4 regions of the Alteromonas sp. 38 genome follow, and region 1 is predicted to be linked to each of the others. Evidence: predicted binding sites of a transcription regulator. Region 1 holds the regulator's gene; each other region holds the start of a gene.
The links. The regulator sigma-54, encoded in region 1, starts transcription at its own class of promoters, with help from an activator protein. The targets are predictions, from matches to a motif close to GTTGGCACGNNNNTNGNNT.

Region 1 (3,213 bases):
CCCCTTGATAAGGGCAAAATCAGTATTGATGACAGCGAATTAACCCATGAGCCCATGCACGAGCGTGCACGACGCGGAATTGGGTATTTACCGCAAGAGGCCTCAATTTTTAGAAAATTGACGGTGTTTGAGAACATCATGGCTATCTTACAGACCCGTAAAGGGTTGAGTTCAGCGGAACAAGAACAAGAAGCCGATGCGCTACTTGATGAATTTAATATCAACCATATACGTAATAGTACGGGTATGAGTTTATCCGGTGGTGAACGTCGCCGGGTAGAAATCGCGCGAGCATTAGCCGCTGATCCGCAATTTATTTTGCTTGATGAGCCATTTGCTGGTGTTGATCCTATATCGGTTAATGATATAAAGAAGATCATTCAACATCTTCGTGACAGAGGAATTGGAATCCTCATCACCGATCACAACGTAAGAGAAACACTGGATGTGTGTGAGAAAGCGTATATTGTGAGCCAAGGCGAACTCATCGCGCAAGGGACAGCAGAACAAGTTTTAAGTAATCAGAAAGTAAGGGATGTATACCTAGGAGAACAATTCAGGCTATAGTTACTGTAACCGAATTGTCATTTTCAGTTTTAAGCACGGGTATATTCACAACAAGAGTTTAAAAATAAGACGTAGATGAAACCATCTTTACAGCTAAAGTTCAGTCAACAACTTACCATGACACCGCAGTTGCAGCAGGCAATCAAGCTGCTGCAGTTGTCTACGCTCGACCTGCAACAAGAGATTCAGGAAGCACTAGACTCAAACCCACTTTTGGAAGTTGAAGAAGGCGGCGATGACCATCCTGTTGAGAAAAACAACATGGACGGCGACGACCCTTCTGTAGAAGCTGCTCCTACTGCATCTAGCGATTCGTTAGAAGCAGGTGACGCGCTTGAAAAGAACGACCTTCCCGATGAACTGCCAATCGACAGTACGTGGGATGAGTATTACTCGGCCTCTTCTGCTCCCGCCCCTGGTCCATCAAATAATGATGACGACCAACTGTTTCAGGGTGAAACCACCGACAATATTCAAGACCACTTGCTATGGCAAATGCGGTTAACCCCGTTTTCGGATACCGACCGCGCCATTGCTACCGCCATTATCGACTCAATCGATGAATCTGGTTACCTGAACGTCCCCATCGAACAGATTTTAGAATCAGTGAATTCTGACGACGTAGAAGAATTGGTGGAAATGGACGAAGTTGAATGTGTACTCAAACGTATTCAAATGTTCGACCCTATCGGTTCAGGTTCGCGTACACCGCAAGAATGTTTGCTTGTACAGCTTCGCCAGTTCTCAGACGATACGCCATGGCTTGCAGAAGCAAGACAACTTATCAATGAGTACTCGGACCTACTTAGCAGCAAAGACTACCGTACGTTAATGCGCAAGAGCCGTTTGAAAGAAGATCAACTTCGCGAAGCCATGCGCTTACTGCAAACGTTGAATCCTCGTCCAGGTAGTGCATTAATTACCAAAGAACCGGAATACGTTATTCCTGATGTTTCGGTAAACAAGAAGAATGGCCGCTGGGTGGTAGAACTTAACCCCGATAGCTTGCCAAAGTTAAGCGTAAATCAGCAATATGCCGCTATGAGCAGACGCTCTAAAAACAGCAGCGATTCGCAATTTATTCGCTCACATATGCAAGAAGCCAAATGGTTTATAAAAAGCCTTGAATCAAGGAACGACACCTTGATGAAAGTAGCAAACTGTATTGTGCAGCAACAAATGGGCTTTTTCGAGCACGGCCCAGAAATGATGAAACCAATGGTGCTAAATGATGTCGCAGAAATGGTAGATATGCATGAATCCACCATCTCACGTGTCACCACGCAAAAATATATGCATACCCCACGTGGCATATTTGAGTTGAAATATTTCTTCTCTAGTCACGTAGCAACGGAATCTGGTGGTGAGTGTTCATCTACCGCTATTCGCGCACTAATTAAAAAGCTTGTGGCTGCGGAAACGCCCAGCAAGCCATTAAGCGATAGCAAGATTGCTCAATTGTTGGCCGAACAAGGCATCAAAGTTGCCCGGCGGACAATAGCAAAATACCGGGAATCATTATCGATTCCGCCGTCAAACCAACGCAAAAGCCTTATTTAAAGGCCTTGATAATTTAAGGAAGACGAAATATGCAAATCAACCTTACCGGTCATCATGTCGAAATTACTGATTCTTTGCGTAGCTATGTCGATACTAAGTTCAGCAAACTAGAGCGTCACTTTGATCACATATCTAATGTGCATGTCATCCTGAACGTCGAAAAACTTAATCAAAAAGCCGAAGCCACCATGCACCTCAGCGGAGCAGAAGTGTTTGCTTCATCACATAACACCGACATGTATGCGGCGATAGACAGCATGATCGACAAGCTCGACAGGCAAGTTATCAAGCATAAGGAAAAGCTGAAAAAGCACTAAATATTAGTATGGAAATTCAAGCCATAGTAAGTTTGGACCGCACCGAGTGTGCGGTTCAATGTAACAGTAAAAAACGTATTCTAGAGATTATTAGCGACATTGCTGCTAAAAATAATCCCGACATCGATCAGGCCACAGTGTTAAATAGCCTACTCGCCCGTGAACGAATGGGAAGTACGGGTATTGGCAATGGTATTGCATTGCCTCACGGTCGATTACCGGGCTTAGAACACGTTATCGCCATTATTGTAACCAGCAACCCTGCCATCGATTTTGATGCGCTTGACGATCAGCCCGTAGATATATTCTTTGCCCTGTTAGTGCCTGAAGAGAAAACAGAAGGTCACTTACAAACACTTGCTACCGTTGCGGGAAAACTAAGTGATAAAGAAACGGTGAAAGCCATTAGGCGGGCCTCCACCAGTGACGACATTATTACGGCTTTAAGCTAATAAAGCACAGCACCATATTTTAAAAGGGAGAAATGCAGGTGAAACTGATTATTATCAGTGGTCGATCCGGTTCGGGAAAATCAGTTGCACTACGTGCCCTTGAAGATTTAGGCTACTATTGCGTAGATAATATTCCGGTTAACCTTCTCCCTACCCTTACTCATACCGTGGTTGATGAATATGACCAAGTCGCGGTAAGTATCGATGTAAGGAATCTGCCAAAAAATCCAGCGGACTTGGTAGAGATTTTAGATTACCTACCCTCGTCTTGGTCTATGACCATTGTGTATATTGACGCCAGCGACGATGTGTTGGTG
Region 2 (3,213 bases), 340 kb from region 1:
GAAATCGGTAGCTAAAGCACATAACGGTTCGCTTAGCATGGTAAATCTTAATGAAGGAGGTGCTTGCTTCACGCTTGCATTGCCTTGTAACACTCAGGCTATCGGGCAACACAATAAGCCTCACTCAAATGTCGCTTAATTGCTAGGAGAATTAGAAATGTCTAAAACAACTATTCTTATCGTGGAAGACGATGCTGGATTACGCGAAGCGTTGTACGACACCCTATTACTAGGCGATTACGATGTTGTAGATGCCGACTGTGCCGAGGCTGCGTTAATGGTCTTAGCGGGTCGAAAGATAGACCTTGTGGTGAGTGACATCCAAATGGGTGAAATGAGCGGCCTTACTTTATTGAAAAGTATTAAGGCGAAATACCCTCAACTGCCTGTATTGTTAATGACAGCGTATGCCACCATCGATGATGCCGTGCAGGCCATGCGAGATGGGGCAACTGATTATCTGTCTAAGCCATTCGCACCTGAAGTGCTACTTAATCTTGTTGGGCGCTATGCACCTGCTCAAAAAGTAGAATCTTGCACGCCTATTGTGGCTGACCCTTCTAGTTTAAAACTACTCGAATTATCAAGAAAAGTGGCGAAGTCAGAAGCGACCGTGATGGTACTGGGTCCAAGTGGTTCTGGTAAGGAAGTACTTTCTCGCTATATACACGATCAGTCTACTCGCGCCGATGCGCCTTTTGTGGCAATTAACTGCGCCGCTATTCCTGAAAATATGCTTGAAGCTACCTTGTTCGGTTATGAAAAAGGCGCGTTTACCGGCGCGATTCAAGCGTGCCCAGGTAAATTTGAACAAGCCCAAGGCGGTACACTGCTATTAGATGAAATTACCGAAATGGATTTAGCACTTCAGGCGAAACTACTTCGTGTTATTCAAGAGCGTGAAGTAGAACGACTGGGTGGGCGCAAAACGATTAAACTAGATGTGCGGGTGATTGCCACCAGTAACCGCGATTTACGTAAAGCGGTAGAGCTAGGAAACTTCCGAGAAGATTTATATTACCGCTTAAATGTTTTTCCTATCACATGGCGGCCACTTGCTGAGCGTCCAGGTGATATTGTACCGCTAGCTGAACACCTGATTAATCGTCACACTAGCGTACAAGGCTTAGGCAATGTTCGCCTCAGTGCCGCTGCACGAAATAAATTGGCGCAATACACTTGGCCAGGTAACGTGCGAGAGCTTGAAAATGTTATTCAGAGGGCACTCATACTGTGTGAAGACGGCAGTATAGAGTCTGGTGACTTAATGATTGATATGGCGGTGCATGACGAGATGGCAGTAAAGCAGGACGAGCCCGAAGATAATAGTCGTTTAGGCTCAGAGCTTCGCCAGCAAGAACATCAAATCATCCTCGATACACTTACCCTGTGTAACGGTAAGCGTAAAGATGTGGCAGAAAAACTCGGTATCAGCCCTCGAACCTTACGTTATAAATTGGCCCGAATGCGTGAAGATGGGATTGAATTACCTGCTTAACATATCAAACTAGCTTGGTAACAAAGAGGGGGCTTTTATTCTTTATTTTAGGCCCTTATTTTTTAGCGGGATATCTACTTTGCTGTAGTGTATCTTGCCTTGCCTTGCCTTGCCTTGCCTTGCCTTGCCTTGCCTTGCCTTGCCTTGCACTTGGTTGTGCGTCACGGTAACGTGCGGAGCGTTTTGCGCTGCTCCGAGCTATTTTACATTGCGCATTTACACCACTTTACACCTATTCACTTTCTTGACGCTATTTCCCCCTCTCTGTCATAAAATTGGCTACTTCCTTAAAAAATTGCGTAAGTCATTGCTTTAAAATGGCTTTTGTATGAATTTTAAAGTTGGCTTGCCACTTGCTAGTAGTCTTATAGTTATAAGTAGTTGTCTTATAGTTAAGTGTTAGTCATCAGAGCGCATTGTCATTAAACGACAATTCCCCATCAATATTCTAAGGAGTGGTTATGGACGTTAAAGCCAATAGTTTATACCAAGAAATGCAGAGCATGATTGGGCAAACTCGTATGCCTTCAAACGAACTTCAACCCTCAAATGAGATTAACCCCTCAGCGAGTGATTTTTCTACCATGCTTAAACAAGCGGTAGATGGGGTTAATGGCATGCAATTAGAATCTAAAGATGCACAACAGCGGTTTGAAATGGGTGACCAGTCATTGAGCCTCGCTGAAGTTATGCTTACAAAAGAGAAAGCAGGCATAGCCTTTGAGGCCACAGTTCAAGTACGAAATAAAGTGCTTGAAGCGTATAAAACCATTATGAACATGCCGGTGTAGTTGGAGTAAGTCATGGCTGAAGCAACAGGCACAAATTTAACCGTTAACGACCCTTCCATGGGGAACGATAACGAGCCTGAGAATAAATCAGGATTCATGGATACCTTAGGCAGTGCTGACATGATGCGCCAGATGGCGCTAGTGGTAGTGCTTGTTATTTGTGTCGCGATTGCAGTTTTTATATTAATTTGGGCGCAAGAGCCTGATTTTCGTCCGTTAGCAAAAATGGAAACCCAAGAGCTTATTGAAACCTTGGATTATATGGACGCCAATCAAATTGAATATCGTTTAGAGGGAAACACGGTATACGTTCGAAGTGACGAATTTCAAACTATACGCTTGGGTATGACACGTCAGGGCTTAACCGGCTCTTCTGATGCTGGTACCGATATTATCATGCAGGACATGGGATTCGGAGTAAGTCAGCGGGTAGAGATGGAACGCTTGAAACATGCCCGTGAACAACAAATAGCCGCCACTATTGAAGATATCTCAAGTATACAAAAAGCACGCGTTTTGTTGGCTATGCCAAAAGAGAACGTATTTGCTCGCCGAGAGAAAAAAGCCTCGGCTACGGTAGTACTTACCGCTAAGCGCGGCAAAGTGATTGCGGGAGAGGAAGTTGACTCAGTTATCGATATTGTGGCGTCAGCGGTACAAAACATGGAGCCATCTGCGGTAACGGTGACCGATAGCAATGGCCGATTACTAAATTCGGGTTCACAAGACTCGCTAAGTGCTCGAGCACGAAAAGAATATGAAATTGAAAGACAGCGCGAACAAGAATACCTAGAAAAAATTGACGCTATTCTTATTCCTGTTTTGGGAATTGGTAACTACACCGCGCAAGCGGATGTGAGTATGGACTTTACTGCACTAGAGCAAACTCAGCGTAGCTATAACCCCGATTTGCCAGCTGTTCGC
Region 3 (3,213 bases), 1.7 Mb from region 1:
AGGTTGACGCTAAGCTGGATTAATCGGTATCTAGGTTAAATAGGTATTGTTAATTTTTAGCGTCAAGATGCTTGATAATTTTGGCTGGATTACCGCCAATAACAACGTTGTCACCAAAGCTTTTGGTGACAACGGCCCCTGAAGCTACCACCACATTATTGCCTAAGGTAACACCTGGATTTATTACCGCCATACCGCCAATCCAACAATTGTGACCGAGAGTAATTGGCTTTGCGAACTCGATACCGGTTTGTCTAGATGTTGGATCGATAGGGTGTGTGGCAGTATAAATACCTACTTGCGGTGCAATCATACAATTGTCACCAATAGTGACTTTAGCGGCATCCAATATGACGCAATTAAAATTAGCGTAAAAGTTTTCACCCACATGGATGTTTTCGCCATAGTCACACTTGAAAGACGACTCTATGTATAGGCGTTTGCCCGTAGTGCCAAAAAGCGCCTTTAATTGACGAGTGCGGGCTTTGTGTTCTGTTTGACAGGTAGCATTAAGCTCGTCCAATTTTATCCTGCAGGCCTTGCGTAATCCGGTTAACTCACGATCGCTAGGGTAGTAGAGTTCACCGGATAACATTTTCTGTTTTTCGTTCATGCCAATCTACATTTGGAATAATACCAAGACCTTACTTGCTAGATGAATAACTGACAATCACTTTTTCTTGTAGAGCGGCGTTAGCAATATCCATATTTACAGGGCGTTCAAGAATTATTGAGCCGCCGATAGAAACATCATCGTCGATGGTGAGCTTAGGTTTTGTGCTATTTCTTTCCAGCCAGCCTTCATCACGCATCTTATATATAATGTCGCCCTTAACTAAGGTATCGCCTTTAAGGGTGATGTCTCCATTCATACTTTCAATATTGTTCTCAACTACGCTGTCTACAATTTCAATATCACCATTAACCGTTTCTACGCTGCCTTGAATGGTACTTTGCTTCTCAATATTAATATCGCCGTTAACGGTTTCAATACTGTTAGTTACATGCAGATTCGATCCCGCATCAAGGTCGCCATTCACGATGTTGATGTCGTCAATGCGTACATGAGAACCTATCTCTACACCGCCGTTCACAACGCTAATATCTTCCGCTTGTGCATGATCTTCAATCGATACATTGCCATTGACCGAAGAAAGATCGCCTACCGAGCGATGTTCTGCTACATCTACACTACCAAACACGCTACTTATATCCTCTCCCTCTTGGGCACTGGCATTACCAACATGAATTACGCAGCCCGAAAGGATTGTTGTCGCTGCAAAGCATAAAGTGCTGGCAATAAGTGTTTTTTTCATCGTGAAGCCTTTTCAGTGTTGTTTAACGTTCTAAATTACTCATTAATGTATGTTTTTCTATCACAGAGCATGCCAAGATAAAAATAGTATAATTATCAATGTTTTAATAGTTTCCGTGTCATCTCTCAACCATAGTTTTTGATGACTTCACTAGATAATAGCGAAATACACCAATTGTTCGGCATTCAAGTTATTTCTATTTAAACAGCTGAGCGTTGTGAAAGGCTGTTAGTAAAAGCAGCTTTGGTAACTAATCAAAAACTATGAGAATTGGACACACACTCGAATATGTAGGACACACACTCAAATGATAATAAATATGAAATATCATATGTGTTAAGCTGTTATTATCTTAATTCAGTAAGTCACTTTTCCTACAAGGTCTAAATTATGATTGTTATTCACCATAACCCCGCCTGCGGCACATCTCGTAACGTGCTTAAAATTATTGAAGATGCTGGGTACTCGCCAATTGTTGTAGATTATTTGAACGAAGGTTGGACCCGTTCTCAGTTACTTGGTTTATTTGCAGCTGCGAACTTAACCCCTAGGCAAGCACTCAGGACAACAAAGTCACCGGCAGAAGAGTTAGGGTTACTGGATGAGTCTGTATCAGACGATGCTTTGCTTGATGCTATGTTGGTACACCCAGTTTTGGTAAATAGGCCTATAGTTTGCACAGAAAAAGGCGTAGGGCTTTGTCGGCCTAGTGAAAAAGTACTCGACTTGCTACCTTCATGGCCATCAGGCCCTTATTTTAAAGAAGATGGTGAGCAAATATTAAATGAACTTGGTAAAAGGATGTAATTTATGCACGACAAACATTCGCAGTTAAAGCGAGCGAAGCAAAATGCATTAATTTGCTTATTGATAGCCGCGGGTGTTTTCGTGATAGCCATTGTCACACAAGTGTATGTTCCCAGCTTGGCTAGTGCTAAATGGTTGGGGCTGATAAAAATGGCTAGTGAAGCTGCATTAGTCGGTGGGCTCGCCGACTGGTTTGCGGTAACAGCGCTTTTTAAACCGATACCTGCTCGGTATCCCATTCCTCATACCAATATTGTCGCGAGCAATAAAAGAGTGATAGCGCAAAACTTATCACTATTTGTTAAAGAAAAATTCTTTCATGCTAGTGCCATTGAAAGCTTAATTGCATCTAGTCAACCTGCCAAAGGGGCAGGGCGATGGTTGGAAGACCCTCAACATGCGAAAAAATTAAGCCGATTTTTATGTGATGCACTTGCCGGCATTCTTCGTTTAGTGGATGACAAGCCAGTTAAAGCCTTTATCGGTAAAACAGCTGAAAAAGGAATTAATCAACTCGACTTACAACAGCTTATAGCCACTGTGTTGAGCAGTATTACCCGAGAGCGGCATCATCAGCTTGTATTAGATAAGCTGCTAGGAAACGTTGCTAAATTGATGGGTGAGCCTGAAACGCAAGAATATATTGCTGCCACACTCATAGATTGGCTTAAAACAGAGCATAACCGTTTAGAAAAACTACTTCCTTCAACTTGGTTGAGTGAGCGGGGAGCACTTATTGCGGTAAAAGCGGTTTCTCGCGTACTTGATGACGTGTACGCCGATGATAATCACCCTTTGAAACATGCGTTTGACGAGCAGGTAAATGACTTTTTACACGAAGTGCAAACCAGTGACTCGATGGCTCAACGTATCAACAATTATAAAGCGCAACTGGTTCATGCTCCCGCCCTTAAAGCGTTTTTAAATAAAAGCTGGGTAGCGTTACATAGCCGAATGCTTGAATCGTTAACGGCTGAAAATGGTAAAGCAGAAACTAAAGTGATGCATTGGTTAAATGAATTAGGCCGTTCTTTAACCACCGATGAGCGCTTATCGAGCGCATTCGACCGGCATATTGGTGAAGCTGGAA
Region 4 (3,213 bases), 1.9 Mb from region 1:
TGTTCAAAAACTCCTTCTTTACGGCCAACTGCACCAGTAAAGGCGCCTTTTTCATGGCCAAATAATTCGCTACCAATCAGTTCTTTTGAAAAGGCACCACAGTTAGTGACGACATAAGGCCCTTCACTTTGAGAGGCGCGGTGAATGGCGGCTGCCACTACCTCTTTACCTACACCACTTTCGCCAAGCAGCATGACGTTAGCGCTCGTTCTGCTCACTCTTTCAATTAGTTTGTAGAGTTCTTTCATTGGCGCAGACTCGCCAATAAGTAAGTCGAAATGCTTTTCGATTTTTTCGCTGGTATCTTCAGCAACTTTAGGTTTCCCCGTTAATACCGCTTCAATGTCTTCACGCTGAATAGGTTTAACAAGGTAATCAATATTGGGGCCACATAAGCCTTTAATGACACCTTTTACCGATGGGTGTCCGGTAATAAGGGTAATACGTGGGCGTTTAGGAAGGGCGTTAAGTTCATCGAACAAGTGCGCGCCGCTGCCATCTGGCAACATGAAATCAAGTAATACATGATCGAAAGTTTCTTTCTTTAACCAGTCTCGCGCTTCGCCTAATGTGGCTGCGGTTAGTACTTCGTGACCGAGAAACTCAATAATAGTGCAGGCCACCTCGGTAAACTCGGCATCATCATCTACAAGTAAAACAGTTAACACTTGAATATCCCTTCTGTAATGACCAACCACTTCCTGATAGCTACACTAAGTGACTTGGGTAGGTGAATTGACCAGATTTTATAATTATTTGTGCATTATTACATTCAAACGTAGACCTTGTCGCATTCATACTCAACTTTGGTTGAACAATGCAGCAATATCTTTTAGCTAGCGTTACGATGCGTTCCACGCATTAAATTAAACGATGGCTAGCTAAATATAATCCGCACACCGACATATCTTTACCTGATAAAGCACAGATTGTGCCGTTTGCTACCAAAAAAGCACAGATTGAAACAGCGACCAACTCCAATGGCACAATTATCGCATTGTCATTCGCATTGTAGCTCTGTAACCGAATGCGAAAACTCAGCGCTTATGTCCAAATTTCTGAAAAATTTATCTCAGATTTTTACCTGTAGTCAGCGTTAAGTATAAGCGGTGTGTACGGTGATATTGCTCAACAAGTTTATTTATTGATGGAATAACCAAAGCGTATTGCGCTTCGCTATCACCCAAGACGCATAGGTTTCGATGGAAATAAGGCAGTTGTCTTAGCCATATATAGGGAATGAAAATGTTTAAGGAAACCGGTGCAAGATCAATGACACTTTATGAGTTGTTGGGAAAGATGCAGCCTAAAAACACCACTGATGTTATGGCGTTTTCCGAGTTTTGGAATGCCATGGAAAAAAGGGGGTTTGGACCCATGTTAGCTTTGCCTGCGTTTATTGCGGCAACGCCCATAGGAGCCATCCCCGGTGTGCCCACCATTACCGGTGTGACAATTTTACTGATAGCAATGCAAATTTTACTCGGTCGACGTCACCCGTGGCTTCCCGCTACCATTATGAAAATTGAAATGGATGCTGAGCGAATAGAATTTTTGGTTAATAAAATGAAACCCGTGGCGGTAAGGTTTGATCGTTTCTTAATGCCACGCTGGTTTTTTATGCGTCAACCTGTGTTTCGTTCTCTCATTGCGCTGAGCTGCGCGGCTTGTGGATTGATGATGGTGCCATTAGAGTTAGTGCCGTTCATGGGGTTAATACCGGCGTTTGCAGTATTGATTATGGCTATAGGTATGGCAACAGATGACGGTGCGGTAGCACTATTTGGATTGTCCATTGCCCTATTTGGCTTTTTGTATGGGGGACAACAATTAGCGCTAGGTATTGGATAGGCGAACTCAGCTTTCAATTACAGAACAAAAAATTAAGTATAATTCGGCGCTAACAGGTTGCCACTGCTTAAGCTACCGCTGTAAAGACTCTACGCATTGTTCAAGCATGCCATCAGCAGAAGGAAGCTGCATCGATTGGTATCGAAGTTCACCGATAAAGCTTCTCGCTGCGGGCCCTAGACCATCGCCATCTTCGAATGTGAGATAAAGCATAGCGCGGCGTAAACCGCTGCTGCTATCAAGAGGTAGTGGCAGCAATAGCCCTTCTTCTAATTCTTTTTTAATGATAGCGATAGGTAACCAAGCAAATCCAAGTCCTTGAGAAATCATATCTACTGACGTTCTAATGTGGCTAACCGTCCAGCGTTGCTCAGCGCCAAGCCAACCTGCATCAACTTTACGTTCAGCCGATGAATCCCTTACTACAATTTGACGATGCGACTTCAAATCTTCTAGTGTTAACGCACGGTCGAGAGCGTGCAAAGGATGATCGACATGCGCTACAGCGGCAAAGTCTATCTCGCATAAATCTTCACTGAATCCGCCGGGGTAGGGGAAAGGTGAAATCGCGATATCGACATTGCCACTATCAAGCAAGGAGTTAGCGCCGCTTAACACGGTTTCTTCAATCTCGATACGTAGAAGAGGAAATTCTTCAGACACTTTGCTCAATACATTATAAAGTAAGTCTGATGGGAAAATGATATCAACAGCGATGCGAAGAAGGGTTTCGGTTCCCGCTTGTAAGCTAGCCGCTACAGCTTCTAACTTCTGAGCTTCATTTAATACAAACGCCGCTCGCCGATACATTAACTCGCCTTGAGGAGAGAGTTTTACTTTACGCCCACTGTTTTCAAACAGCACAACGCCAATGGCGTTTTCTAACTTTTGAACTGCGTGATGCACACTAGATTGGCTCTTGTGCACTAATGCGGCAGCTTGATTGAAGCCTCCCGCATCAACCACTGCCTTAAACATGCGCCACTGTTCTAACGTAGATTTTAACATCCGCGAGCTCTAATCGATTATTCTGTCACAGTATAGCGCGGTTATACCACAAGCGGCCAGAGGCTGTCAGCGCTTATGCGTCGGTGGCTTGCTTAATATCGCTAATTGAACACGTTACCACGCTCACGTTGTCATACCCCATGTTCATTAGCTGTTCGGCAGCTAACTTAGCACGAATGCCTGAGGCGCAATGAATATAGATTGGAAATTTGGCATCTTTACATTTTTCGATAACTTTCATCTCAAGTACGCCACGAGGAATATTTAACGCAGCTTCTACAGGGCTAGAAGCTGCCTCTGCGGGTTCACGAACATCTAGTAATAACCCATGATTAGAAGATATTTCCTGCATTG

Region 2: a site for sigma-54 is predicted at 1,839-1,857, ahead of fliE (flagellar hook-basal body complex protein FliE). Genes of this name have one in related genera too.
Region 3: a site for sigma-54 is predicted at 1,375-1,393, ahead of FLAVO9R_RS11020 (DUF4097 family beta strand repeat-containing protein). Genes of this name have one in related genera too.
Region 4: a site for sigma-54 is predicted at 980-998, ahead of FLAVO9R_RS11900 (exopolysaccharide biosynthesis protein). Genes of this name have one in related genera too.

What each region holds. Positions count from the first base shown of each region.
Region 1 is NZ_LR733300.1:834,032-837,244, reverse strand. It holds gene lptB (LPS export ABC transporter ATP-binding protein) at 1-567, shown strand, start outside; gene FLAVO9R_RS03560 (RNA polymerase factor sigma-54) at 643-2,127, shown strand; gene hpf (ribosome hibernation promoting factor) at 2,157-2,444, shown strand; gene ptsN (PTS IIA-like nitrogen regulatory protein PtsN) at 2,453-2,896, shown strand; gene rapZ (RNase adapter RapZ) at 2,935-3,213, shown strand, end outside.
Region 2 is NZ_LR733300.1:1,174,353-1,177,565, forward strand. It holds gene FLAVO9R_RS05000 (sensor histidine kinase) at 1-139, shown strand, start outside; gene FLAVO9R_RS05005 (sigma-54-dependent transcriptional regulator) at 158-1,498, shown strand; gene fliE (flagellar hook-basal body complex protein FliE) at 1,960-2,289, shown strand; gene fliF (flagellar basal-body MS-ring/collar protein FliF) at 2,302-3,213, shown strand, end outside.
Region 3 is NZ_LR733300.1:2,549,670-2,552,882, reverse strand. It holds gene FLAVO9R_RS11025 (sugar O-acetyltransferase) at 50-613, opposite strand; gene FLAVO9R_RS11020 (DUF4097 family beta strand repeat-containing protein) at 645-1,316, opposite strand; gene arsC (arsenate reductase (glutaredoxin)) at 1,707-2,123, shown strand; gene FLAVO9R_RS11010 (DUF445 domain-containing protein) at 2,127-3,213, shown strand, end outside.
Region 4 is NZ_LR733300.1:2,736,680-2,739,892, reverse strand. It holds gene FLAVO9R_RS11905 (sigma-54-dependent transcriptional regulator) at 1-668, opposite strand, end outside; gene FLAVO9R_RS11900 (exopolysaccharide biosynthesis protein) at 1,246-1,851, shown strand; gene FLAVO9R_RS11895 (LysR family transcriptional regulator) at 1,924-2,859, opposite strand; gene FLAVO9R_RS11890 (rhodanese-like domain-containing protein) at 2,933-3,213, opposite strand, start outside.